2 regions of the Weissella sagaensis genome follow, and region 1 is predicted to be linked to the other one. Evidence: riboswitches for the same ligand, from Rfam matches in the RefSeq annotation. Region 1 holds a riboswitch; the other holds the start of a gene.
The links. Region 1 has a riboswitch for lysine ahead of alr (alanine racemase). Riboswitches for the same ligand answer to the same signal wherever they lie in the genome.
Positions count from the first base shown of each region.

Region 1 (12,723 bases):
GGCGTTTTTCTGAAAAAACGAAGGCTAAAGTACTGGCTGCGCGCGATGAAATAGGTTATGTGCCGAATGCCAGCGCACGCAGTTTAAAACGAGGTGCTAACATGCTGATTGGTGTGGTAGTACCTAGTTTACAGATACAATTTTTTGGGAATATTGTTCAAAAAATGCAAGAACATTTACCTGAAAATACGTCATTATCAATTATGACGGCTGATCGGGGAGCTGCTGATCAAGCGATTGAAACACTGGTTAATTCAGGCGCTCACGGGATTATTGTTGTTAGTCAACTGACACAACCAGTTGCCATTGCGCAAAGTTTGAAAAAACGGGGAATTGCGCTAGTAGTATTAGAAAACCATGATGAATTATCTGATGCTGATGCTGTTTATGCCTCAGATAAAATAGGGGGGCGTCTAGTAGCGCAGCATCTAATATCATTAGGTCATAAACATGTGGTGCTATTAGGAAATCAACTATATACCGATAATTTACTTTACCGAACAGCATCTTTTAAAGAAACCATGTTAGCTGCAGGTGCAAAAGTAAGTGAAGTGACGACGCGTAATCTAACAAAGCATGCTGGTCGGGCAGCTGCAATGGCAGTCTCAATTACACAGGCGACGGCAGCTTTTGCGCTCAATGATGAATTAGCAGTTGGCTTAATATCAGGTTTAAATGCACATGGCATTCGAGTACCAGAAGATATATCTGTCGTTGGCTATGATGATACAGATTATGCTGAATTCTTCACGCCAGCGTTAACAACAGTTCAACAACCAGTTGAATTAGTTGTTAAAGCAGCAATAAAAACAGTCATAGAACGTATTAAACAACCAGATATGGCACGTCAAGTAACGGCCTTTGATACAACATTAGTTATACGTTCATCAACTGCATCTTTAATGTAAAATATGGTAAGCTATTTGTAGCGAGGAGGTCATTTTGTAATGACAGGATTGTTTAAACGAACGCGAGAGTTAATAAAGTCACCGAATGGGGTGGATAAGCGTCGGACGTTAATGACAGCAACTTTATCAACGCAAACAACGCATCTTATGAATGATGGTTGGCTACCTAAATCAATTGCAGCGTATGTTGATGAAATTTTTAATGATGAACAATTAAGTGATGAAACCATGCAAGCTATCTTATCAAAAGCATGGCTTGAAGCACATCGTGTTGGTTCTAATCTATTTACCAAGATGTATGTTGCCGGATTCCACCGTGGTGGTGTGCCAGCAACAGATCGTTTAGAAATGCTATATGCGCTTTTGGGGATGACAGTTAGCTCAGAAAACTTTGTTAAAATGACAAAATTAGGACATTGGCCAACTAGATTTGAAAATAAAAATGCTGACTTGTATTACTTGCATATCGAAAATATGGCTGAATTTGAAGACTATTTAGAATTTGTTAAACAAGTTGCTTTTATGATGCGTTTAAAGCATCATACTTGGAACGGGATTCGTTCTAAATATGAAACAAGTCATCAATTAGATAAAGTGATTGATAATCAATTACGTTATTATTTAAGTAAACCAGTGGTTGATTTAATAAAACGTGAACAGTTGACACAAGCTGATGTTGCTGAAAAAATAGTACAGTTAACGGGTACGCCAGTTTCATATCCAAAGGCTAATTTTCATAATCGTGGTGTCGCTGATAATAGTAATGTCAAAATGGCCATGCCAGGTTACCATTTGGAACTAATTTTTAATGCCGAAGGTGCCATTATATCAATGTGGACAGCGCTTGAAGAACATCAAACGGTCACAAAAAGTGGTGCGTTAGTGTTCTCTGAAGTACAAGCAGATTATTCATTATCTGAATTACAAATGATTGCGAATACAGAATCAACTAATTATGCCAATGCGGGTGGCCAAATTCATCAATCACTAGATGTCAAACCAGCTAATCGGCATGCTGGTTTAGAATCAGCTTTACGTAATTATGCTAAAAGTAAATTTTAATAAACCATCATATATTTAAAAAGTCGTAAATTACCAAAATTATTGGTAATTTACGACTTTTTTAGATGAAAGATGTCTATTTGCTGGCATTTTATAAAATGGCGGCTTAAAAAACGGCTTCATAAATGACTTTAACAGCCTCGTTCATTTGGTCAACAGGGACACCTAACATTGTTGAAATCTGAGAAGCACCTTGATTAACCATTGGAAGATTAATGTTAGCTTGAGCTAATGCATCTGTAATTTTGTTAAGGGTACTAATATTTCTTTGCATCCCCTCGCCAACAATCATAATAATAGCATAATCATCAAGCCATTCTAATTCATCAGGTGCAATTGTTTGATATAAATCATGACTAATGTGGGCTTTGATAGTGGGGGTTAATTGTGATTTATCAAATATAATTGTCATATCATCAATTCCAGAAGGCATATGTTCATAACTGACGTTATATGATGCAAGAATTTGTAATATTTTTAATGTAAAACCAACTTCACGATTAAGCAAATAACGATGTAAATATAATGCTGCAAATCGATCATCATTGGCAATACCAGTTACAGGATAAGTGGGTGTTATTGCTTGATTAGGCACAATTAGTGTACCGGGTGCTGTTGGATCATTAGTATTTTTGACGTTAATTGGTATATTCGCTTCGATAACAGGAATGATGGCTTCATCATGAAAAACGGCAAACCCGGCGTATGATAATTCACGCATCTCTCGATATGTCATTTTTTCAATCGATTTTGGATGTGGGACAATACTGGGATTGACAGCATAAATGGCTGAAACGTCAGTGAAATTTTCATATAAATCAGCTTGTAGCCCACGGGCCAAGATTGCTCCTGTAATGTCAGAACCGCCACGACTAAAAGTTGCGGCATAACCGTCATTGGTATAGGCAATAAAACCAGGAACAATTAATAATTTATCAGGATTATATTGGAAATTGTGCATACGTTCATAACTCGCTGCATCTAAGCGAGCAGCTCTTGGAGAACCTGCCACAATCATCCCCAAATCAGTAGGAGAAATAAAACCCGCAGGTTGGCCAATTTCTTGTAAAATATAAGCAATTAATTGTGCATTAAGTAATTCACCATGCCCCATGAAAGCAGCGTATAAGTGGTCAAATGAAGGGTAGTGAACGCGGTTTAATTGTAATAATGTTTGCTTTATTTGCGGAATAATCTTATTTTCTTTTAATCCAAAAAAATCGGCAATAGCTTGGTAACGGTCCAATATTGTTAATACAATATTGGTTGTGTCATCCCCAGCGATGGTTTGGTCAGCATAAGTTTTTAATAAGTCAGTGACTTTAATATCACCAGAAAAACGCTTTCCAGGTGCTGATACAACAATGACTTTACGGTCCTCATCGGCTTGGATAATATTAAAAACCTTTTGAACTTGTTCACCGGTTGCGAGAGATGAACCACCAAATTTTACGACTTTCATTTTTCTCCTCCAAATAAAATTCTAATTGGCACTAATTAAAAGTGAAAAAAAGATTAATGTCAAGTGTTGACATAGTAATAAAATTAATATATTCTAATGTTACGTTAATGATTAATAGAGGTTGCAACCAATAAGAGTCGCTTAGTGGAGCCTGCACAGGTTAAGAAACTAAGTAAAAGGAGCGGTTGCCGAAATAATTTAAATTGTGCCATTTGGATTGTTGGGATAATAGCTAATAACTATTAGACTGTCGCTAATAAGCGGGGAGCTATTGTCACAGTCTTATAGGATAAATTTATGTCCGGTTGACAGTGCAGTAGTGCCTGTCGACCGGTTTTTTGTGTCAGAAATTAAAATAGAGGTTTACAACATGGTAGTAGCAATAACAAGACCAACTAGGATTAAAATTTCACAATCAGCAATTACGCATAATGTTTCGGTTACTAGAAAAATAAGTGGTGCCAAGTTTATGTTTTTGGCAGTGAAGGCCAATGCTTATGGTTTTGGGTTGCAAACGATGGCTCAAGCAGCCATTAAAGGTGGTGTTGATGGCCTGGCGGTTGCTGTGTTAGATGAAGCACTGGCATTACGGCAAGCCGGCATTACGGCACCGATTTTAATTCTGGGCATTACATTACCTCAATACGCTAAAATAATGGCTGAAAATGATTTAATCGCAACCGTAAGTGATCTGGATTGGCTGAAACTAGCAGCTCATAATCTTGAACATACGGCTAACAAATTACAAGTTAATCTAGGTGTTGATACCGGCATGGGTCGCATTGGCTTTAGGAAACGTGAGGCATTAGCTCAAGCAATAACATACGTTCAAGACGCTAAAACACCATTTAATTATCAAAGTATTATGACGCATTTTGCTGAAGCAGATTCAGTAAACAATGATTACTTTCATGAGCAGTTAGCGAATTGGCATACTTTAACAGATAGGTTACCTATGCCACCAATGGTGCATCTGGCTAACTCAGGAGCAGCGTTATATCATGCAGATGAATTACCCACAGATTATATTCGTGCTGGCACGGTTATTTATGGGATGGAACCATCAAGAGGAACAGTACTTGCTGACGATTATTTAAGACCGGTATTGACGCTAGAAACAGAACTGATTTATGTGAAAAAAATGCCAGCCAATGCTGCCATTAGTTATGGACATACATACCATACGCAAGAGGGTGAATGGATTGGGACTTTACCTATTGGCTACGCCGACGGATTACCACGATCATTAAAAGGATTCGAAGTGTTAATCAATGGACAAAAGGCTCCCATTGTTGGTAATTTAGCAATGGATCAGATGATGATTTCGTTACCAGAAGAATTACCAGTTGGAACGGTTGTGACAATTATTGGTCAACAAGGACAATATGAAAATACATTAGAAGATGTTGCACAGCATGTGGGATTAGCGCCATGGGTTGTCGCAACAGGCTTACAAGAGCGCTTATTGCGTGTAATAGCAGATTAAAGGGGAAAAATTATGGCAGTACCATATCAAGTGAATCAAGCTGGTGAACTAACAATTGGGGGGCTATCCGCTACATTATTAGCACAAAAATATCAAACACCATTGTATGTGTACGATGTCAATAGCATTCGTAATCAAATGCGTGCATTTAAGACCGTGTTCATTAATCGGCACATAGATTATGCTGTTTCATATGCTTCGAAAGCATTTGCGAATGTGGCGATGTATGAGGTTGCTGCTCAAGAAGACATTCATTTAGATGTTGTTTCTGGTGGTGAAATTCAAACGGCCTTGGCTGCTAACTTTCCCATGGCACACGTTTCTTTCAATGGTAATAATAAATCTGTTGAAGAATTAAGTATGGCGATTGATCATGATTTAGGGACCATTATTCTTGATAACTTTTATGAAATTAATCTATTACATGAACTATTAGTCGAACGTAATAAAAAGCAAAATGTGTTATTGCGGATTACACCAGGTGTTGAAGCACATACACATGATTACATTTCAACCGGACAAACTGATAGTAAATTTGGTTTTGATGTTAATAGTGGCCAAGCACAAGCAGCGCTAGAACAAACATTAGCTGATCCTTATTTGAATGTTTTGGGAGTTTCAGCTCATATTGGTTCACAAATATTTGACGTGACAGGTTTTCAAATGGCTGCTGCTAAGCTGGTTGACTTGGTCCACGAATGGGGCTTTGAACCACAAGTTATCAATACAGGTGGCGGTTTTGGTATCCGTTATACGAAGGAAGACGAACCATTACCTGCAACTGAATTTGTTGAAGCCATTATTGATACGATTACTGAAAAAACTGCTGCATATGGGATGGCAATGCCAACGATTTGGATTGAACCAGGGCGGGCCATTGTTGGGCCTGCTGGTTATAATTTATATACAATTGGTGCAAGAAAAGATGTGCCAGGCATTCGGAGTTATCTATCTGTTGATGGTGGTATGGGTGATAACATTCGCCCAGCTTTATATGAAGCAAAGTACGAAGCCGTATTAGCTAATAATCCACAGGCACCTTCTGATCAGGTTGTCCGAGTAGCTGGCAAGTATTGTGAATCTGGGGATGTGTTAGTCTGGGAACAAGCTTTGCCACAAACGAAGCCAGGCGACATCTTAGCTGTGCTAGCAACTGGTGCATATGGCTATTCAATGGCTTCAAATTATAACCGTAATCCACGACCTGCTGTTGTCTTTGTTGAGGATGGCCAGGATCAATTAGTTGTTGAACGTGAAACGTATGCTGATATGCTACGTTTGGATAAGCATTATCACTAAAAAAGAACGCTTTGGGAGAAGAAAATATGAATAATCTAGATGCACAAGAAATTATTAATTACATTGCCACTGCCCCTAAAAAAACACCAGCCCGAGTTACGTTAGCAGGCGATTTGACTCAGATTATCTGGCCAGAAACGGTACAATCATTTATTGAAACAAAGACAGGTGTTGTGATTGGTGATTTTGAAGAAATTAAACCAGTTATTGAGTCTGCTGGCGATAAGATTGTTGACTATCATGTTGAATTGTTGGCCCGTAATAGTGGGGTACCTTTGTTGGATTATGAAAATATTTCTGCTCGTATTGAACCAGGTGCCATTATTCGTGATCAAGTTGCGATTGGTCATAATGCTGTCATTATGATGGGGGCTGTGATTAATATTGGTGCTGAAATTGGTGCGGGGACTATGATTGATATGGGCGCGGTCTTAGGTGGCCGCGCAATCGTTGGTGCTCATAGTCACGTTGGTGCTGGAGCCGTTTTGGCAGGCGTTGTTGAGCCTGCTTCAGCCACACCAGTAACGATTGGTGATAATGTTTTAATTGGGGCAAATGCTGTTGTGATTGAGGGTGTACAGGTTGGTGACAATGCCGTTATTGCAGCAGGTGCGATTGTTACCAAGGATGTGCCGGCTAATACTGTTGTTGCAGGTGTTCCAGCCAAGGTTATTAAACAAATTGATGAAAAGACACAAGCAAAAACGGCATTAGTTGATGCATTGCGCTCATTGTAAATCAAAGGAGGAGGAGTAATGGCTATAGCTGATCTAGATTTAATAGCGATTCGCCGTCATTTACATGCCTATCCGGAATTATCAATGGCGGAGTTTAAAACACAAGCATATCTCAAAGAAATTATTTTGTCGTGGCAATCATCATGGTTAACGATTCGCGAAATTCCAGCTGTACCGACAGCCTTGTTGGTTCGGTTAACGGGTAGCAAGCCAACAAGAACCATTGGCTATCGAGCGGATATTGATGCGCTACCGATTAATGAAGAAACTGATTTAGCATATGCGTCAAAGAATCCTGGGGTGATGCATGCATGTGGTCATGATATTCATATGACGGTTGCATTAGGTGTGTTAGCATATTTTGCAACACATCAACCTGTCGATAATCTGATTTTTTTGTTTCAACCGGCTGAAGAAGAACAAGCAGGGGGCAAACAATTATATGAGTTGGGAACATTTGTGAATGAGTGGCGGCCTGATGAATTCTATGCATTGCATGATCAACCAGCAATGCCGGCTGGGCAAATTGCGACACGGCAAGGAACATTATTTGCAGGTACTACCGAAATTCACTTAACGATTAAAGGGCGTGGCGGTCATGCAGCATTTCCACACCAAGCGCAAGATGTGATTGTTGCAGCATCCTCATTTGTGATGGCACTACAAACAATTGTTTCACGTAATGTGAATCCAGTTCGTGGTGGGGTCATCACGATTGGTAAATTACAGGCTGGTACGATTGGTAATGTTATTCCTAATGAAGCCAAATTAGCGGGAACAATTCGTGCGTTTGAGCAAGCTGATTTAGAAATGATGCAGCAACGTGTGCGTGAGATTGCACAAAGTACTGCGGCTATGTATAGTGTTACATTTGACCTTGAATTAAACCAAGGTGGCTATTGGCCGGTGAATAATGATTCAAAAACGACAACAAATTTTATGCAATTTATGCAAGAAGATAAAGAAATTGATTTTGTAGTGTCACAACCGGCAATGACAGGTGAAGATTTCGGTTATTTAATTAATCAAATTCCAGGTACAATGTTTTGGTTAGGAGTTGGTGATGCTGAGCATGGTTTACATGATAGTCATTTAGCACCTGATGAATCAGCTATTGAACCAGGTATTAGAGCAATTACGAAGTTTTTGAATTGGCGAATGCAACAATAGAAAGTGTGAATAAAATGTATGAAAATATTTCGTTAATTACGGCAATTATTACGCCATTTACGCAAGAAAATACCATTGATTATCCGGCTTTAGATTCTTTAACGGGTCGTTTAATTGCTGAAGGTACACAAGGTTTTGTGATTGGCGGTACGACAGGTGAAGCGCCAACCTTATCACATGATGAAAAGATTTCTCTATATGCTTATTTTGCGGCTAAAGTAGGGGATTTTGGTCCGGTAATTGCCAATGTTGGTGATTATAATACTGCGAATTCAGTTGCTTTTGCTAAAGAAGTCAGTGGTATTGCGGGAATTGATGCTGTTTTGGCTGTAACGCCGTATTATAGTAAGCCCAATCAAAAAGGCATGATTGCTCATTTTACAGCAATTGCCGATGCTGCAACCGTGCCGGTTATGATCTATAACATTCCTGGACGATCAGTTGTTGGGCTGACGAATGAAAGTGTCTTGCAATTAGCAAAACATCCAAATATTAACGCAGTTAAACAAGTGACGAGTATTGATGATTTGGCATATTTGGTGGCAAATGCGCCGGCAGATTTTAAAATTTATACAGGTGAAGATTCACAAACATTAGCTGCCAAAGCGGTTGGTGCAGCTGGAACAATTTCAGTGGCTGCACATCTATATAGTAAGGAAATGACAGATTTATTTGCGGCATTGGCTGCGGGTGATATTGTTAAAGCAGGTGAAATACAGCGTTGGTTGACCCCTAAGATGCTTGCTTTATTTAGTTATCCATCCCCAGCACCTGTCAAAGCCGTTTTGGCGCATCAAGGGGAATTACAAAATGTGACCCGTTTGCCAATTTTGCCATTAGATGATGTTGAGACGCAAGATGTTTTAGAGAAGCTTGAGCGAAAGGGATAGAACACATGATAACTGTATTTTTAGCTGGTGGCTTCGGCAAAATGGGACAAGCTATTCAACAATTAATAACGACACAAACAGATTTAGAACTTGTTGGTATTTTGACGCGTACACCACGTCAAAGTCATGTGCCAGTTTTTACAAATTTGGCTGATATTGACGTTGCGGCTGATGTATGGGTAGATGTGTCACAGCCAGATGCCGCCTTTGATAATGGAAAATATGCCCTGCAACATGGTTTTAATTTAGTGGTTGGGACTAGTGGTTTACAAGCAGATCAAATTGATCAATTAGCAAAGCTTAGTGAAGCGAATGGTCAAACAGGATTGATTGTACCCAACTTCTCGTTATCGGGAGTTTTGTTAATGCAATTTGCAGCCCAAGCTGCTAAATATTTACCAGATGCTGAAATTTTAGAAATTCATAATCCAAAAAAAGTGGATGCCCCTTCAGGAACGGCCCGTGCAACAGCGCAAGCAATTGCAAAAGCTAGAATACAAACACCTGTTTCAACTGATCATGCTGATACAGCGCGTGGAGATGAAATAGATGGCGTTTCAGTTCATGCAATGCGTTTACCAGGGTATGTTGCGGAAGAAGAAGTGATATTTGGTGCACCAGGTGAAACGTTGCGTATTAAACAAACGTCATTTACGCGTGAATCATTCATGGGTGGCGTTGCATTAGCCATTCGCCGTGTGAATACTGTTAAAGGATTACAAACAGGATTAGACAAGGTATTATAATAAATAAAAGAATGTGGGCGGATAAGCCAAGGAGAAGTAAAGATGGTTGAAGTGAGTGAAGCGTTGGTTAGCCAATTCAATAAAACATTGGCTAAGATTGTCCCATCACCAATTCGGGTGGTTGATGATAAGTTTTCAAAAATAGACGGCATTTTAAAGTTAACATTGGGTGAACCTGATTTTTCAGCTCCTGAACATATCAAGCAAGCAATTATTGCTGACGTTGCAGCTGATGATTCGCACTATTCACCATCACAAGGTGTAATGGCATTGCGTGAAGCCATTTCAGATTATTTGACAGAGCGATTTGATACACCAAAATATCAGCCACAATCTGAAATTAGCGTTACTGTGGGTGCCGCTGAAGCCATCAATGCGACTTTTCAGGCATTATTTAATCCTGGAGACGAATTAATTGTTCCCACGCCAACATTTCCGCTTTATGAATCAGTTGCAAAAATGAATCATATTGAAGTAATTGGTTTAAATACAGCACCTGATTTTATTGTGACACCAGCAAAGTTAACGGCAACAATCGCAGAGCATCCTAATGCAAAAGCAATTTTATTGAATTATCCATCAAATCCAACGGGTGTAACCTATTCAGCTGCACAGTTAGCGGCCTTAGCTGACATTTTGCGTGAGCATAACCTGTTAGTTATTTCTGATGAAATTTATGCAGAACTTGTTTATGATGAAAAACACACATCAATGGCTAAACTATTACCAGAACAGACGATTTTGATTAGCGGTTTATCAAAATCACATGCCATGACAGGTTATCGAATTGGGTACGTAGTTGGGCCAGCAGCATTAATGGCTCAGGTAGGTAAAGCGCATCAATCAATGGTAGCAACTGCCCCGGGGCCAATGATGGCTGGTGCTATTGAAGCCTTACGCAACGGACGTGAAGATCCTGTTGCGATGCGAGAAGTTTATCAAAAGCGGCGTGATTTGGTCTTAGCAGGTTTAGCTAAGGCCGGTTTCACTGCTGCACAACCAGGTGGCGCTTTTTATATCTTTGCAAAAATTCCAGCATCGTTAAATACTAATGATTTGGAATTTGTTTATGACTTAGCAGAAACTGTCAAACTAGGAATCGCACCTGGTTCAATTTTTGGTGCTGGTGGTGAAGGGTATATTCGTATTTCATATGCAGCTTCAACAGAAAATTTGCAAACAGCTATGACACGTTTGCAACATTATGTTGAACTAAAAAATAAATAATCATTGCAAGCACAACTGGATTTTTCAGCATTGTGCTTTTAATGTAGCAAATTTTTGGTTAGAACCAATCACATGAGGGGGAAAGAAGATGAATGAAGGATATCATGTTGCAATTTTAGGTGCAACTGGTGCAGTTGGTACGCGTATTTTAGCACAGTTAGAACAATCAACAATTCCAGTAAAATCATTGAAATTGTTAGCATCAGCACGTTCGGTTGGTCAAATGCGGCAATTTAAAGGACAAGTTATTCCAATTGAAGAAGCGAAACCAGCATCATTTGACGGGGTAGATTTAGTATTGGCATCAGCAGGTGGACGCCTTGCAGGAGAATTGTTACCCGAAGCTGTCAAACGTGGGGCTGTTGCTGTTGATAATTCATCACATTGGCGCATGAATCCCAATGTACCATTAATTGTACCTGAAGTTAATGCAGATGCATTAGCTGATCATCATGGCATTATTGCTAATCCTAATTGTTCAACAATTCAAATGGTTGTTGCATTAGAACCACTACGTAAAGCTTATGGTCTAAAACAAGTGATTGTTTCGACATATCAGGCTGCTTCAGGAGCAGGGCAGCGCGCTTGGGACGAATTATTACAACAAGCACAACAACATTTAAATGGTGAAACCCAAACAGCTGATATTTTACCAACCAAGGGTGATGTAAAACATTATCCGTTAGCCTTTAATTTGTTACCCCAAATTGATACGTTCCAAGATGACGGTTATACGTATGAAGAACAAAAAATGATGCAAGAAACCAAGAAAATTATGTTTGGTGATCCAACATCAACTAAAGTTAAGGTAACAGCAACGGCGGTTCGTGTACCAGTACCAGTTGGTCATGGTGAGTCGGTTTATGTTACTGTCGCTGATGAATCTGCAACACGCGCAGATGTACAACGACTTTTGGCAACCGCACCAGGTGTTGTTTTGGAAGATGATCCAGCACATCAAATCTACCCGCAACCGTTAAACGCCGTGAATAAGCGTGAAACATTTGTGGGTCGTGTGCGGGCGGATGTTGAAAATCCAGGTAGCTTTAATATGTGGGTTGTTTCTGACAATCTTTTAAAAGGGGCGGCTTGGAATACGGTTCAAATTGCTGAAGAATTAGCAAAGCGTGATTTAATTCATAGCCAAGCATAAATTTGGATTAGCAATAAATATCCCATAATTAATATGCATAAAATTAAAAAACAACAAACGACATCTAGCAGTTTGTTGTTTTTTAATCTTGATATTTAGAATGTATATGACAAATTATTAATATAATTAATACGTTTTTACCCAAGGGAATACTGGTTTAGTAGCACCATATAAGGCGTGATCTTGATGACTTAATTTTGCCCAATTTTGGTTACCATAGTCAAAATGCCACCATTCTTCAGTATAGTTAGTAAAGCCAGATTGAATCATAATATGATAAAGCAAACGTCGGTTACGGCGTGCTTCCTCATATTTTTCAGAAGTATCATCTACTTCATAATAAGTCGTCTTGGCACGAAGACTTATATCATCAAAGGGACTACCCATATCTAATAGACGTCCTTTTTCATCAATGATTGATAAATCAACCGAGCCCCCAGTGTTGTGCGGTGAAGGTTTCTTTTCATCAGTAGAAGGTAAGGCGACAATCCGTAAAGCTGCTTGTTGAATTTCTTCGTCAGAATAAGTCGGATGGTCACGCTTAACAAATAATTTCATTTGATCAAATAAGGCTTGTTGGGTG
Region 1 covers NZ_BLKA01000005.1:68,154-80,876, forward strand. The annotation lists gene rbsR (ribose utilization transcriptional repressor RbsR) at 1-908, shown strand, start outside; gene G7Y65_RS06590 (DUF3114 domain-containing protein) at 948-1,970, shown strand; gene G7Y65_RS06595 (aspartate kinase) at 2,077-3,432, opposite strand; lysine riboswitch at 3,540-3,711, shown strand; gene alr (alanine racemase) at 3,803-4,918, shown strand; gene lysA (diaminopimelate decarboxylase) at 4,931-6,217, shown strand; gene dapD (2,3,4,5-tetrahydropyridine-2,6-dicarboxylate N-acetyltransferase) at 6,244-6,954, shown strand; gene G7Y65_RS06615 (N-acetyldiaminopimelate deacetylase) at 6,973-8,124, shown strand; gene dapA (4-hydroxy-tetrahydrodipicolinate synthase) at 8,139-9,014, shown strand; gene dapB (4-hydroxy-tetrahydrodipicolinate reductase) at 9,020-9,760, shown strand; gene G7Y65_RS06630 (aminotransferase class I/II-fold pyridoxal phosphate-dependent enzyme) at 9,803-10,987, shown strand; gene G7Y65_RS06635 (aspartate-semialdehyde dehydrogenase) at 11,076-12,140, shown strand; gene G7Y65_RS06640 (M15 family metallopeptidase) at 12,267-12,723, opposite strand, start outside.

Region 2 (12,723 bases), on a different contig from region 1:
GCTTACTTTGCTGAAATATTCCGTGGCGGTATTCAAAGTATTCCACAAGGCCAATATGATGGGGCACAAGTTTTGGGATTAAGTAAATTACAAACGATGTGGAAAATTATTTTTCCACAAGTGACAAAGATTGTAATGCCCTCGGTTGGAAACGAAGTTGTTAACTTAGTAAAAGATTCATCGTTGGTCTATGTCATTGGGTTAGGCGATTTAATGCGTGCTGGTAACATCGCAGCTTCACGTGATGTGACATTAATACCATATTTATTGGTGGGAGTCATTTATTTGATTCTAATTGCTTTAGCAACACTTATTCAACGTCGTATAGAGAAAAAAATGAATTTTTATCGTTAAGGAGTAAGCATATGTTAGAGATTAAGAATTTGGCTAAGGTTTTTGGTGAACGTGTTATTTTTAAAGAAATGAATCTAACAATAAATGATGGGGAAGTTTTGAGTATCGTGGGGCCATCAGGAATTGGCAAAACAACTTTTTTACGTATTTTAGCTGGATTGCTGCCAGCAGATCAGGGTGAATTAGTCTTAGATAATGAATTGTTAGATATTACGGGAAATCGACAAGGCGCTCAGGTGGGGGTTATATTTCAAGATTTTAATTTATTTCCACATTATACGGTGAAGCAAAACGTTGCGTTAGCACCACAATTAGTAAAAAAAGCGACTAAAAAAGAAGCAGAGAATCATGCAGAGGAGTTGTTAAAAAATCTTGGTTTAGCTGAACAAATGAACCAATATCCTTTTCAATTATCAGGTGGTCAAAAACAACGTGTGGCGATTGCAAGAGCTTTGGCAATGAAGCCGGGTATTTTAGCTTATGATGAGCCAACTTCGGGATTGGATGCTGAATCAACAAAACGTGTTGTTAAGGTAATTAATCAACTGAAAACGCAAGGTGTTACGCAATTGATTGTGACGCATGATTTACCCTTTGCACAGGCAGTTGCTGATCAAACGTTTGATTTTGGTGCAGATGTTTTGCGAGGAGGAAGTCTATGATTAAACAAAAAATAAATTGGCGTCGTCAGTTAATCGGAAATGGGTTAGTACTACTTGTCATTGCCGTTATTGCTAGTTTCTTTTGGTATCGAACAATTCATAGCCAAGATACGTGGCGCCAAGTGACAGCTGATAAAACAGTTGTTGTTGGTATTGATGATACTTTCGTACCAATGGGATTTCGTAATAAGGATGGTCAGTTAGTTGGGTATGATGTTGAACTAGCGCGACAAAGTTTGAAAAAAATTGGGCTAAAAGCAAAGTTCCAAGTAATTGATTGGTCAATGAAAGAAACGGAACTAAAGACCGGACACATTGACATGATTTGGAATGGTTATACAAAAAATGCTGATCGTGCTAAAAAGGTTGCTTTTTCCGATTCATATCATCATGATAAACAGGTGATTGTCTCAATGAAGAATCAACAAATTAATAATTTACAGGATTTAAAGGGTAAGAATCTCGGTGCTCAGACCGGCTCTTCAGGTCTGTTAACTTATAACGAGAAGGGAAATAAGTTAAAGAAAATTGTTGGCGCTGATGCACAACCGTATGACACTTTTGATAAAGCGTTGAATGACTTGCAAGTAGGTCGTTTAAATGCAGTATTAATAGATGCTGACTATGCAGGTTATTATATTGCGCATGAAAAGGATCCACAATCCTTTAAAATAATTGATACTAATTTTGGTGAAGATTCGTATGGCGTAGGGATGCGTAAAGGTGACGTCACATTAATCAAAAAAGTTAATGAGGCCCTTGCTAAGTCGAAAGCAGATGGTACCATAGATAAATTATCACAAAAATATTTTGGGGTAGATAATAAATAGTCAAAATGAAAAGTTTATTAATGAATCGTATAGTGTAATAGAACCTATATTTCGTTAGTAAACTTTTTTATTATTGGAATAATTTTATCTGATAATTAAATCATATGATGATATAATGACTGCAATAAATAATAAGAGATGGGGTTAGTTATGAAAACAGATATTGATATTGCACAAGCTGCAGATGTTTGGCCAATTGAAAAGATTGCACAACAAGCAGGGTTAACGTCAGATGAATGGGAACCATACGGACGAGATAAAGCCAAAATTCAATTACATGAGCGAACAAAGCAACAAAAATTGGGTAAACTAATTTTAGTTACGTCGATTAACCCAACACCAGCAGGTGAAGGAAAGTCAACAGTAACGGTTGGTTTAGCAGATGCTTTGGCATCACAAAAACATAAAACAATGGTTGCCTTACGTGAACCATCTTTGGGACCAGTCATGGGCTTAAAAGGTGGTGCTACTGGTGGTGGATATTCACAAGTGATACCAATGGCTGATATTAATATGCATTTTACTGGAGATTTTCACGCTTTAACCAGTGCTCATAATACTTTGGCAGCTTTGGTTGATAACAGTTTGTATCAAGGAAACCCATTTAACCTAGATCCACGACGAATGCTTTGGAAACGAGCACTAGATGTTAACGATCGTGCGCTACGTCACGTTACAATTGGATTAGGTGGACCAACTTCAGGTGTGCCACGTGAAGATGGTTTTGATATTACAGTTGCCTCAGAATTAATGGCGATTTTAACTTTGTCAAAAGATTTAGCTGACATGAAAGTACGTATTTCACGTATTGTGGTGGGATATAATTATAATAAAGAACCGGTAACAGTATCTGATTTAGGGTTTGCAGGTGCCATTACAACGTTGTTAAAAGATGCTATTAAGCCGAATTTAGTTCAAACTTTAGCACATACACCGGCTTTAATTCATGGTGGACCATTTGCAAATATTGCACAAGGAACAAATTCAATTTTGGCCACAAAGTCAGCTTTGCATTTAGCCGATTATGTTGTGACAGAAGCCGGCTTTGGGTCTGATTTAGGTGGTGAAAAATTCTTAGATTTTAAAGTACCATTACTAGGGAAAGTTCCGGATACGATTGTGGTTGTAGCCACGGTACGCGCATTAAAAATGCACGGTGGTGAAGATAAAAAGAACTTGAGCACGCCAAATATAGAAGCTTTGCAAAAGGGATTGGCTAATTTGGGTCGCCATTTAAAGAGTATGAAACGTTATGGTGTACCAGTAGTTGTCGCAATTAATCAATTTACAGCGGATACAATTGAAGAATTAAACATGGTTAAAGCGTATGCTGCTAAATTTGATGTGCCAGCCTATATTGCTGATGTATGGAGTCAAGGTGGGGATGGTGCTCAGGAATTAGCAACAGGGGTCGTTTTAGCGACTGATAAAGCAAAAAATTATCAACCACTATATCAACCCGATGATGAGGCGTTGGTAAAAATCGAACATATTGTTCATGAGATTTATGGTGGTCAAAGTGTTGTGCTGTCAGATAAAGCTGTTAAGCAATTACAAACCTTTAAAAAGTATGGTTGGGATAAGCTACCAATAATTATGGCGAAAACGCAATATTCCTTATCTGATAATCCAAATAAAATTGGTGCTCCTGAAAATTTTGATATTCATATTCGTGAATTTATACCAAAATTAGGAGCAGGCTTCTTAGTGGCATTGACTGGTTCAGTGTTAACAATGCCCGGATTACCAAAGCATCCAGCAGCATTAGATATAGATATTGATAATGAGGGTCATATCATTGGCTTAAATTAATAAAAAATAACAGAGGTGGCAAAGCTTAATGCAGCTTGCCACCTCTGTTTGGTTAAATCATAATTTAAGGGTGAATTAATACCATGAGTTACTAAATCCTTTGCGTCGGTAAAAATCAGGCGCATATACACGATAGCCATTTTCAGAAAATTGTAACCAAACAAGTGCTAGTAACCAGCCAGCTAGTGCCGATGCCAAGTTATAATTTGGTAACAAAATTGTTGTGATAAAAGTAGCTACCCAACTGAGCAATAAAATGGTTTGTAACATAAATTGGAAGCTACTACGGTAAATTTCTGGGACGATAATTAATAAAAAGTATGAAATTAATAGGGTCATATAAAAAGTAGAATGTGCAGGATATATGACTTGTACACCATTTATTTTACTTTTAAATAAAAGCGAAGCGATATTGATGATTAAGAAACCACCCACGTTTGTAATTAATACCCATGTAGCTGGAATTTTAAATTTAAAGCCCCATAAGAAAAAAATGATTAAAAATGACATGAAAAATAAACCAAACCCATGACTAAAAAAGTAAAAAGGTTTTAAAAATTTTTCCAACCAATTTGGAATAACGGTCTGTGTGATAGAATGGTCTACTTGCATAAGCGAATGTAATAAACCGCTATTGTGGTAAGTTATTATTGAAATAATAATAAAAAGAATTAGACTAACTACCATCGTTACAAAACGAGTACGTGATTTAGCAATAATCATAAGTGAAACTCCCTTTTGCATCTCGGCAAATGTAAGATACATACTTGTGCTTAGTTATTTAAGTTTAACACGAAGGTATGTTAAACACATATATGTGCAAGATATTTAAGAACTATTTTAGTTTATGTAAAATAATTCTTGACAATTCGTCAATTATTAAAGTAAAATTAGCAATGAAATTAAATAATATATAGAGGTTGCAATCAACAAAAGTCATTTAACGGAGCTGGTGAGTTAGGATGTTAAATAAAAGGGGCGATTGCCGAAATAATGATTATGACAATAATCATTGTTGGTGTGTACATGAATAATGGACAGATTGTCGCGACAAAAATGGTCGGTCGCGGAGAGCTATCGACAATACTAAAGACTAATGAGTTCCTAGTTTATACGATAGATGTGTAAACTAGGTTTTTTTTATTTTTTATAGTGCGTTAGGCCTTATTTAGGAGGAATTATGACTGATAATCAACAAGAGACGGGGCATCTAAAAAGAGCGATGAAAACCCGTCATCTCTCAATGATTGCTTTGGGAGGAACTATTGGAACAGGGTTGTTTGTCGCTTCAGGGGCAACGATTTCACAAGCTGGTCCACTAGGTGCATTAACTGCCTATGCTGTAATAGGCGTTATGGTTTACTTTTTAATGACTAGTTTAGGTGAAATGGCGACTTATATGCCAGTTGCCGGGTCTTTTTCAGTTTATGCTGATCGGTTTGTTGATCCAGCATTTGGCTTTGCAATGGGATGGAACTATTGGTTTAATTGGGCAATTACTGTAGCAGTAGAAGCAGCAACGGTTGGTGTTGTGATGGGATTTTGGTTGCCTGATGTACCAAGTTGGATTTGGTCAGCAGCAGTATTAATTTTAATTACAGCAATTAATTTATTGTCAGCCAAAGCGTATGCAGAAACTGAATTTTGGATGGCGATGATTAAAATTATTGCTGTTATTGCCTTTTTGCTAGTTGGATTATTAACAATATTGGGAATTGTTTTCCATCAACCAGATGTTGCACGTAATTTATCGGCTGGTGGTAACTATGGCTTTGTTGGTGGTTTTGGTGGTATTTTGTCAGTCTTTATGGTCGCAGGTTTTTCATTTCAAGGGACTGAAATGGTTGGGATTACGGCTGGTGAGTCTGAAACACCAGAAAAATCAGTGCCTGCAGCTGTAAAGCAGATATTCTGGCGGATTTTGCTGTTTTATATTCTTTCTATTTTCATTATTGGTGCAATTATTTACTATAAGGATCCAAACTTGCTACGCTCAAGTGAAACTAATGTATCCGTGTCACCATTTACGCTAGTATTTAAATCGGCAGGATTAGCAGCAGCAGCTTCAATTATGAATGCGGTCATTTTAACGGCTGTTGTATCATCGGCTAACTCGGGGCTTTATGCATCGACTCGTATGCTTTATGCCATGGCTGTTGATGGGATGGCACCTAAGATATTTAAAAAGGTTAATGCTAAGTCAGGAATTCCAGTTCCAGCTGTCATAGCAACGGTTGTTGTTGGTTTACTTACTTTTGTAACCTCAATTTTTGGTCAAAACTTGTATTATTATTTGGTAGCAGCATCTGGTTTGACTGGATTTATTGCATGGATTGGTATTGCTATTTCACATTATCGATTCCGTCGAGCTTTCACAGCGCAAAACCGTGATGTAAATAAGCTACGTTATAAGGCAAAATGGTTCCCAGTTGGCCCAATAATTGCATTGACGTTATCAATTATCGTCGTCATTGGTCAAGATACGGCTTCGTTTAAAGGTTCAATTATGGACTGGAATTGGCCCGGCATTATTACAACTTATATGGCATTGCCTTTGTTTGCAATCTTATACTTTGGTTATAAAATTAAACATCATACAAAATTACGTAAGTTAACGGAAGTGGACTTAGACACTGATGCACGTTCGCTAGACTAATTAAATGGTTATTAAGAGATTAGAACATCTTGTTCTAATCTTTTTTATATGTCATTATTTACAAATTAAATTCTATTTTATGATAGCGCTTTAATTGTTATTGTAAGTGCGTTTTTATTTTTTTTTAACGTAAGGTGTTCTAATAATGAAACAAATGCTGAGTTGAACTGGTATACAAAGATAGTGATAAATAGTACAATGATTGCAGATAGAAATACCAATATCTTTTACTAAGGAGAAATTTTTAATCATGAAGAAGACCAAGATTGTTTCAACGCTTGGACCAGCCAGCTCTGATGTGGAGACGATTACTAAAATAATCGAATCTGGCGCAAATGTTGTCCGTTTCAATTTTTCACACGGTGATCATGAGGAACACTTAGGACGAATGAATGCTGTTCACGAGGCTGAAAAAGCTGCTGGCAAGAAGGTTGGTTTCTTGTTGGATACAAAGGGTGCGGAAATCCGTACTACCGTACAAGAGCCAGGTAAGATTGAATTTAACATTGGTGATGTTGTTCGTATTTCAATGGACGATACAATTGAAGGAACTAAGGAAAAGATTGCCGTAACATATCCAGGTTTGTATGGGGATGTTCAAGTTGGCGGTCACATCTTATTTGATGATGGTAAGTTGGACATGGTCATCACACAAAAAGATGAAGCTAATAAAGAATTGGTAACTGAAGTACAAAACCATGGTATTTTGGGATCACGTAAGGGTGTTAATGCACCTGGTGTTTCGATCAACTTGCCAGGTATCACTGAAAAAGATGCTGATGATATTCGCTTTGGTTTGAATAATGATATTCAATACATTGCTGCTTCATTTGTTCGTAAAGCTGCTGACGTTCTTGAAATTCGTGAATTGTTAACAGAAGCAAACCATGAAGAAGTTATGATTTTCCCAAAGATTGAATCACAAGAGGGAATTGATAATTTTGATGAAATTCTTGAGGTTTCTGATGGTTTGATGATTGCTCGTGGTGACATGGGTGTTGAAATTCCAGCTGAAAATGTGCCATTGGTACAAAAGAACTTGATTCGTAAGATGAATGCTGCTGGTAAGCCAGTTATTACGGCTACTGATATGCTTGATTCAATGCAAGAAAATCCTCGTCCAACACGTGCCGAAGCTTCCGATGTTGCTAACGCTGTGTTTGATGGTACAGATGCAACAATGCTATCAGGTGAATCAGCTAATGGTTCATATCCTATTGAAGCAGTTGCTACAATGGCTCGTATTGATGAAAAGGCAGAAACGTCATTGGCCATGAATGGTCGTCATGACGACCACTTTGATGCAACAGATGTCACTGAATCAGTTGCAGCAGCTGTTGCAACTGCTGCTGGTAACTTAAACATTAAGGCAATCGTTGCTGCTACTAACTCTGGTTATACTGCAAAAATGATTTCTAAGTATCGTCCAAATGCTGACATTTTGGCATTGACGTTTACTGAGGGTGTTGAACGTATGTTGAGTATCTACTGGGGTGTACAACCAACGATCACTGAACCAATGGGTAATACGGACGATATGATCGAAAAGGCTAAATCAGAAGCTGTTAAGTCAGGTCTAGCAAGCAAGGGTGATACAATCATCGTTACTGCTGGAATTCCAGTGACAACTTCAGGTACAACTAACTTGATGACAATCGTTACAATTGACTAATTTATAAAAAATAAACAACCATAATTTTCGGTAAAATATGACTCAATGATTAGCAGCAGTAAACGACTAATGAGTTCAGTTTGATTATCCCAAAATTATGGCTGTTTTTTTATTTTATCGGTAGTGTGTGGGCGATAATATTATTTTGTGGTATTCTTAATTAAATTAATGTAAACGAGGGATGTTCATGAGTTGGCAAAAAATTGTTGTGGAAACACAAACAGAATCAATTGAAGCAATTAGTAATATTTTAATGACTAATGGCGCAGAAGGTGTTGAAATTGATGATTCTACTGAGTTAGATCATTATCAACCATCAGATGCAACTGTAATGGTTAAAGCGGAAGATATTGTGCATCGTACATCTGGGGCTAGTGTCAGTGGTTACTTTGCTAATGAGGCTGATTTGGTATTGTTAACGAATAAAATACAATCATCAGTAGATGAGTTACCTGATTTTGGGTTAGATGCACACCCTGGGACGGTGACAGTTCAAGCCGTACTAGACGACGACTGGGCAACAGAATGGCAAAAATATTACCATCCAGTACGTGTTACAAGACACATTACTGTTGTGCCAAAGTGGGAAAATTATCAACCAATACAAAAGGATGAACAAGTTATTGTCTTAGATCCAGGTATGGCTTTTGGAACTGGTACACACCCAACCACAAAGTTAATGATACAAGCACTGGAAGTTGTTGTTCGCGGTGGTGAAACCGTTATTGATGTTGGCACTGGTTCTGGTGTGTTAGGAATTGCAGCTCGTTTGTTAGGTGCTGGTGATATTTTAGGAACAGATATTGATGACGTTGCAGTGGCATCAGCACAAGGTAATGTTGACCTTAATCCGCAGGCGGCTGATATGCAGTTAATGGTTAGTGATTTATTAAATGATGTACCAAATAAACAGTACGATATTGTTATTGCTAATATGTTGGCAGAGGTATTGGAATTATTGATACCAAAGGTTAAAAATGTTTTACAGCCTAATGGACGGTTTTTATTATCTGGTATTTATTATGATAAACGAGATAAAATGATTTCTGATTTGCAAGAAAATGGGTTAGTTGTTGAACAATCAATGAAATTAGGTGATTGGTACGGTATTATTGCTAAATTTAATCGTGAGGACAATTAATGCAAAGATATTTTTTAGATGAAACACCAACTGGGCAACAATTTAAATTACCTGAAACTGTAGCACATCATTTTATAACGGTGCTACGTAGTCGAGAAGGAGCTAAAGCTGAGTTCGTATTGCCTAATAGTCAAGATGTCATCATTGCTGAAATTTCAGAATTACATGATGATTATGTGTTGATGACAACGATATCTCAACAAACATTAGCTGTTGAATTGCCGGTAGATGCTACAATTATTATTGGACTAGCTAAGGGAGATAAATCAGAATTTGTTGTTCAAAAAGCAACTGAATTAGGTGCACATCATATAATTATTGTCGAAACAGACTGGTCTGTTTCTCATTGGGGCTCAAAGGCAGCTAAAAAAATAGCACGGTTAAATAAAATAGCAGTGGCAGCTGCAGAACAATCACATCGTTTAAGGATACCTGATGTGACGTATGTGCCTAAGCTATCCAGGTTGTCATTACCAAAAGAAATGATAAAAATAGTAGCTTGGGAAGAAAGTGCTAAAAAAGGTGAAACAGGTCAATTAGTGCAAAAATTACAAGCTTTGCAGCCTGATGATGCGATTTGTTTTTTATTTGGTCCTGAAGGTGGACTAGCACCATCAGAAATTGAATACTTGTTAGCAGATGGTTTTGTAGCTGCTGGACTAGGACCTCGGATTCTACGAGCAGAGACAGCACCAATATATGCATTAAGTGTTTTAAGTTATGTAATGGAATTAAATAAATAGTAAATATAGAGGTTTTTAGATGAAAAAATTTAATAAAACTTTTGATTGGCGTTTTTGGATTTGGATGCCAATTTTGGGCGTATTATTGCCTTATATTTTAAATAAGACAGCTTTAACTGTGAACTTTAAAATAATTGTGTCACTCTTTATTGTTAACATGTTATTTAGTGTTCTGACAGGAATGTTTTTACGAAAAACAGGATCTAATTGGGCGCTTCTACTTGTTTGGCCAATTGTTTACTTAGTATCAATTTGGTTGCAAATTAATTCAGCTTTCTATGGTTATTATTTAGCAATCTTATATTTAATTATCGAAATTTTTGCCTTTACAAGTGGGCAAGAAGAAGAATTGGATTTTGAAAAACAAATTCCAGTTGACGGCGGTTTTCGTGAAGTTTAACTTTAAGCTTAAAAAGCGTTATCAGATTATCTGATGACGCTTTTTTTGTGTTTAAAAATACCCACAATTGTAAGAATTATGTCAAAAAAACGATTGCATCCCTATATATCAATATTTATGTAAGCAAATCTATTGAAAATAATGGTGGATAATGGTGGGGAAAGGTGGTTGAAAGTGGGATATTGTGGTAAATTAAGAGTATTGAATTGTTAAATAAATTAGTGAATTGTATCTATTAATAATACGAATTTTTATACAGGAGGATCAGCTGATGTTCATGGGAACGTTTCAACATGTTTTAGATACTAAAAACCGGCTGATTATCCCGGCAAAATTTCGTAATCAACTTGGTGAATCTTTTGTGATTACACGTTGGATGGATCATTCTCTACGTGCCTATACGCTTGAAGGATGGCAAGACTTTTCAAAAAAAATTAATGCATTACCTGAAACGAATACTAAAGCGCGTCAATTTAAGCGGTTTATTTTTGGTGGTGCTGTTGAAGTTGAATTTGATAAACAAGGACGTATCAATCTCTCACCAACATTGCGTAGTTATGCACAAATCAAAAAAAGCGTGACAGTCTTTGGAATGGGCGATAATATCTTCGAACTATGGAGTACTGAAAAGTGGCAAGCATATGAAGATAATACTGCCGAAAATTTTGATGACATTGCAAATGGATTGGAAGAACTAGAATTTTAATGTTAGTTCGAAAAAAGGTTTGAAGGGAACAAAGAAGCCAATGACAGAGTTTAAACATGTAACAGTGTTATTAAAAGAAGCGATTGAGGCACTAAACGTTAAACCAGATGGCGTATATGTTGATGCGACACTCGGTGGTGGTGGGCACTCGCAACTATTAGCAAGTAAATTAACAACCGGTAAGCTATGGTCATTCGATCAAGACGAAACGGCAATTACATTTAATCAGGAACATCTTAAAAGCGAATTAGCACAAGGGAAAATTGATTTCATTCAAACTAATTTTCGTAACCTTCATGATGCGTTGGTTGAGAATGGGGTACCATCTTTTGATGGCATTGTTTATGATTTGGGTGTTTCGTCACCACAATTTGATGATGGTCAACGCGGCTTTTCATATAACTATGATGCCCCACTTGATATGCGTATGGATCAATCACAAGACTTAACGGCGCGAATAGTAGTTAATGAATGGTCATTTCATGAGTTATTGCGTATTTTCTCACGTTATGGTGAAGAAAAGTTCGCTAAGCAGATTGCTCGTAAAATAGAACATGAACGCGAAATCAAACCAATTGAAACGACATTTGAATTAGTAGATATTATCAAAGATGCCATCCCTGCTGCTGCACGGCGCAAGGGGGGACACCCGGCTAAGCGGACTTTCCAAGCAATTCGCATTGCCGTTAATGATGAATTAGGTGCTGTGGAAGATTCGTTAGCGCAAGCGTTAGAAATGGTAAACGTTAATGGTCGTATTGCAGTGATTACTTTCCACTCACTAGAAGATCGTTTAGTAAAGACAATGTTTAAAGAAAAAGTAACAATTCCAGACTTACCATCTGGATTGCCAATTATTCCAGAAGAAATGCAACCTGATTTTAAATTAGTCGTACGCAAGCCCATTTTGCCCTCCGAAGAAGAATTAGCAATAAATCGACGGGCACATTCTGCTAAGTTACGGGTTATTGAAAGAATCAAGTAAAACACTGATAGAGGAAGGCTTATTATGGACGGACTGCCAAAATACCGTAATAATTACAATGAAAATGTCGTTAGTAAACCAATTAATCAACCAAAAGTCAAAACAAATAGTCAAAGTAGAGCTAAAAAAATAAAATTAGCTAAACCTAAGTGGAATGCTATGGATTTTGTCATGGTTGGTGCTGTGGTAGTGACTATTATCGCGGCTGCATTTTTAGTGATTTTTACGGCAAATAAAAGTACAACAGCAAATACACAATTAGCAGCAACTTCAGCGCAACTAGAACAAGTACGCAATAAAAACAATACATTAAAGCAACAAGTCAGTGATTTATCAAGCCCTAAACGATTAAACAGCATTGCTGAAAAAAATGGGTTAACACTGAAAAATCAAAATATAAGGAACGTAAAGTAGCATGGTAAAAAAACAACGGATGCCAAAACGTAACCAAGCGGATAAAAATAGTCGCAATACAGGTAAACTTTTGCTTATATTGATGATAGGTGTGTTGGTTGTGTTAGGAATCCGTTTTTCTAGTATCTCAATCACAAAAGAGGTAAAAGGTCATAAATTAGACCAAGCAGCGCAACTAATCTATCAAAGTCAAAATGATATTCCTGCGAAACGTGGTGAAATTTTTGATGCTGTGGGTAATCCCCTAGCAGAATCCTCAACAACGTATACATTGGCTGCTGTATTAGATAAAAATCAAAAATCAGCAAAAGGTAAACCAATGTATGTTAAAAAAACGCAAGACGCTAA
Region 2 covers NZ_BLKA01000004.1:87,373-100,095, reverse strand. The annotation lists gene G7Y65_RS05945 (amino acid ABC transporter permease) at 1-354, shown strand, start outside; gene G7Y65_RS05940 (amino acid ABC transporter ATP-binding protein) at 366-1,016, shown strand; gene G7Y65_RS05935 (amino acid ABC transporter substrate-binding protein) at 1,013-1,846, shown strand; gene G7Y65_RS05930 (formate--tetrahydrofolate ligase) at 1,997-3,658, shown strand; gene G7Y65_RS05925 (phosphatase PAP2 family protein) at 3,734-4,381, opposite strand; lysine riboswitch at 4,565-4,743, shown strand; gene G7Y65_RS05920 (amino acid permease) at 4,839-6,314, shown strand; gene pyk (pyruvate kinase) at 6,565-7,986, shown strand; gene prmA (50S ribosomal protein L11 methyltransferase) at 8,174-9,127, shown strand; gene G7Y65_RS05905 (RsmE family RNA methyltransferase) at 9,127-9,870, shown strand; gene G7Y65_RS05900 (hypothetical protein) at 9,890-10,270, shown strand; gene mraZ (division/cell wall cluster transcriptional repressor MraZ) at 10,542-10,976, shown strand; gene rsmH (16S rRNA (cytosine(1402)-N(4))-methyltransferase RsmH) at 11,017-11,961, shown strand; gene ftsL (cell division protein FtsL) at 11,986-12,375, shown strand; gene G7Y65_RS05880 (penicillin-binding protein) at 12,377-12,723, shown strand, end outside.
Region 2: another riboswitch for lysine. It lies ahead of G7Y65_RS05920 (amino acid permease); the one in region 1 lies ahead of alr (alanine racemase).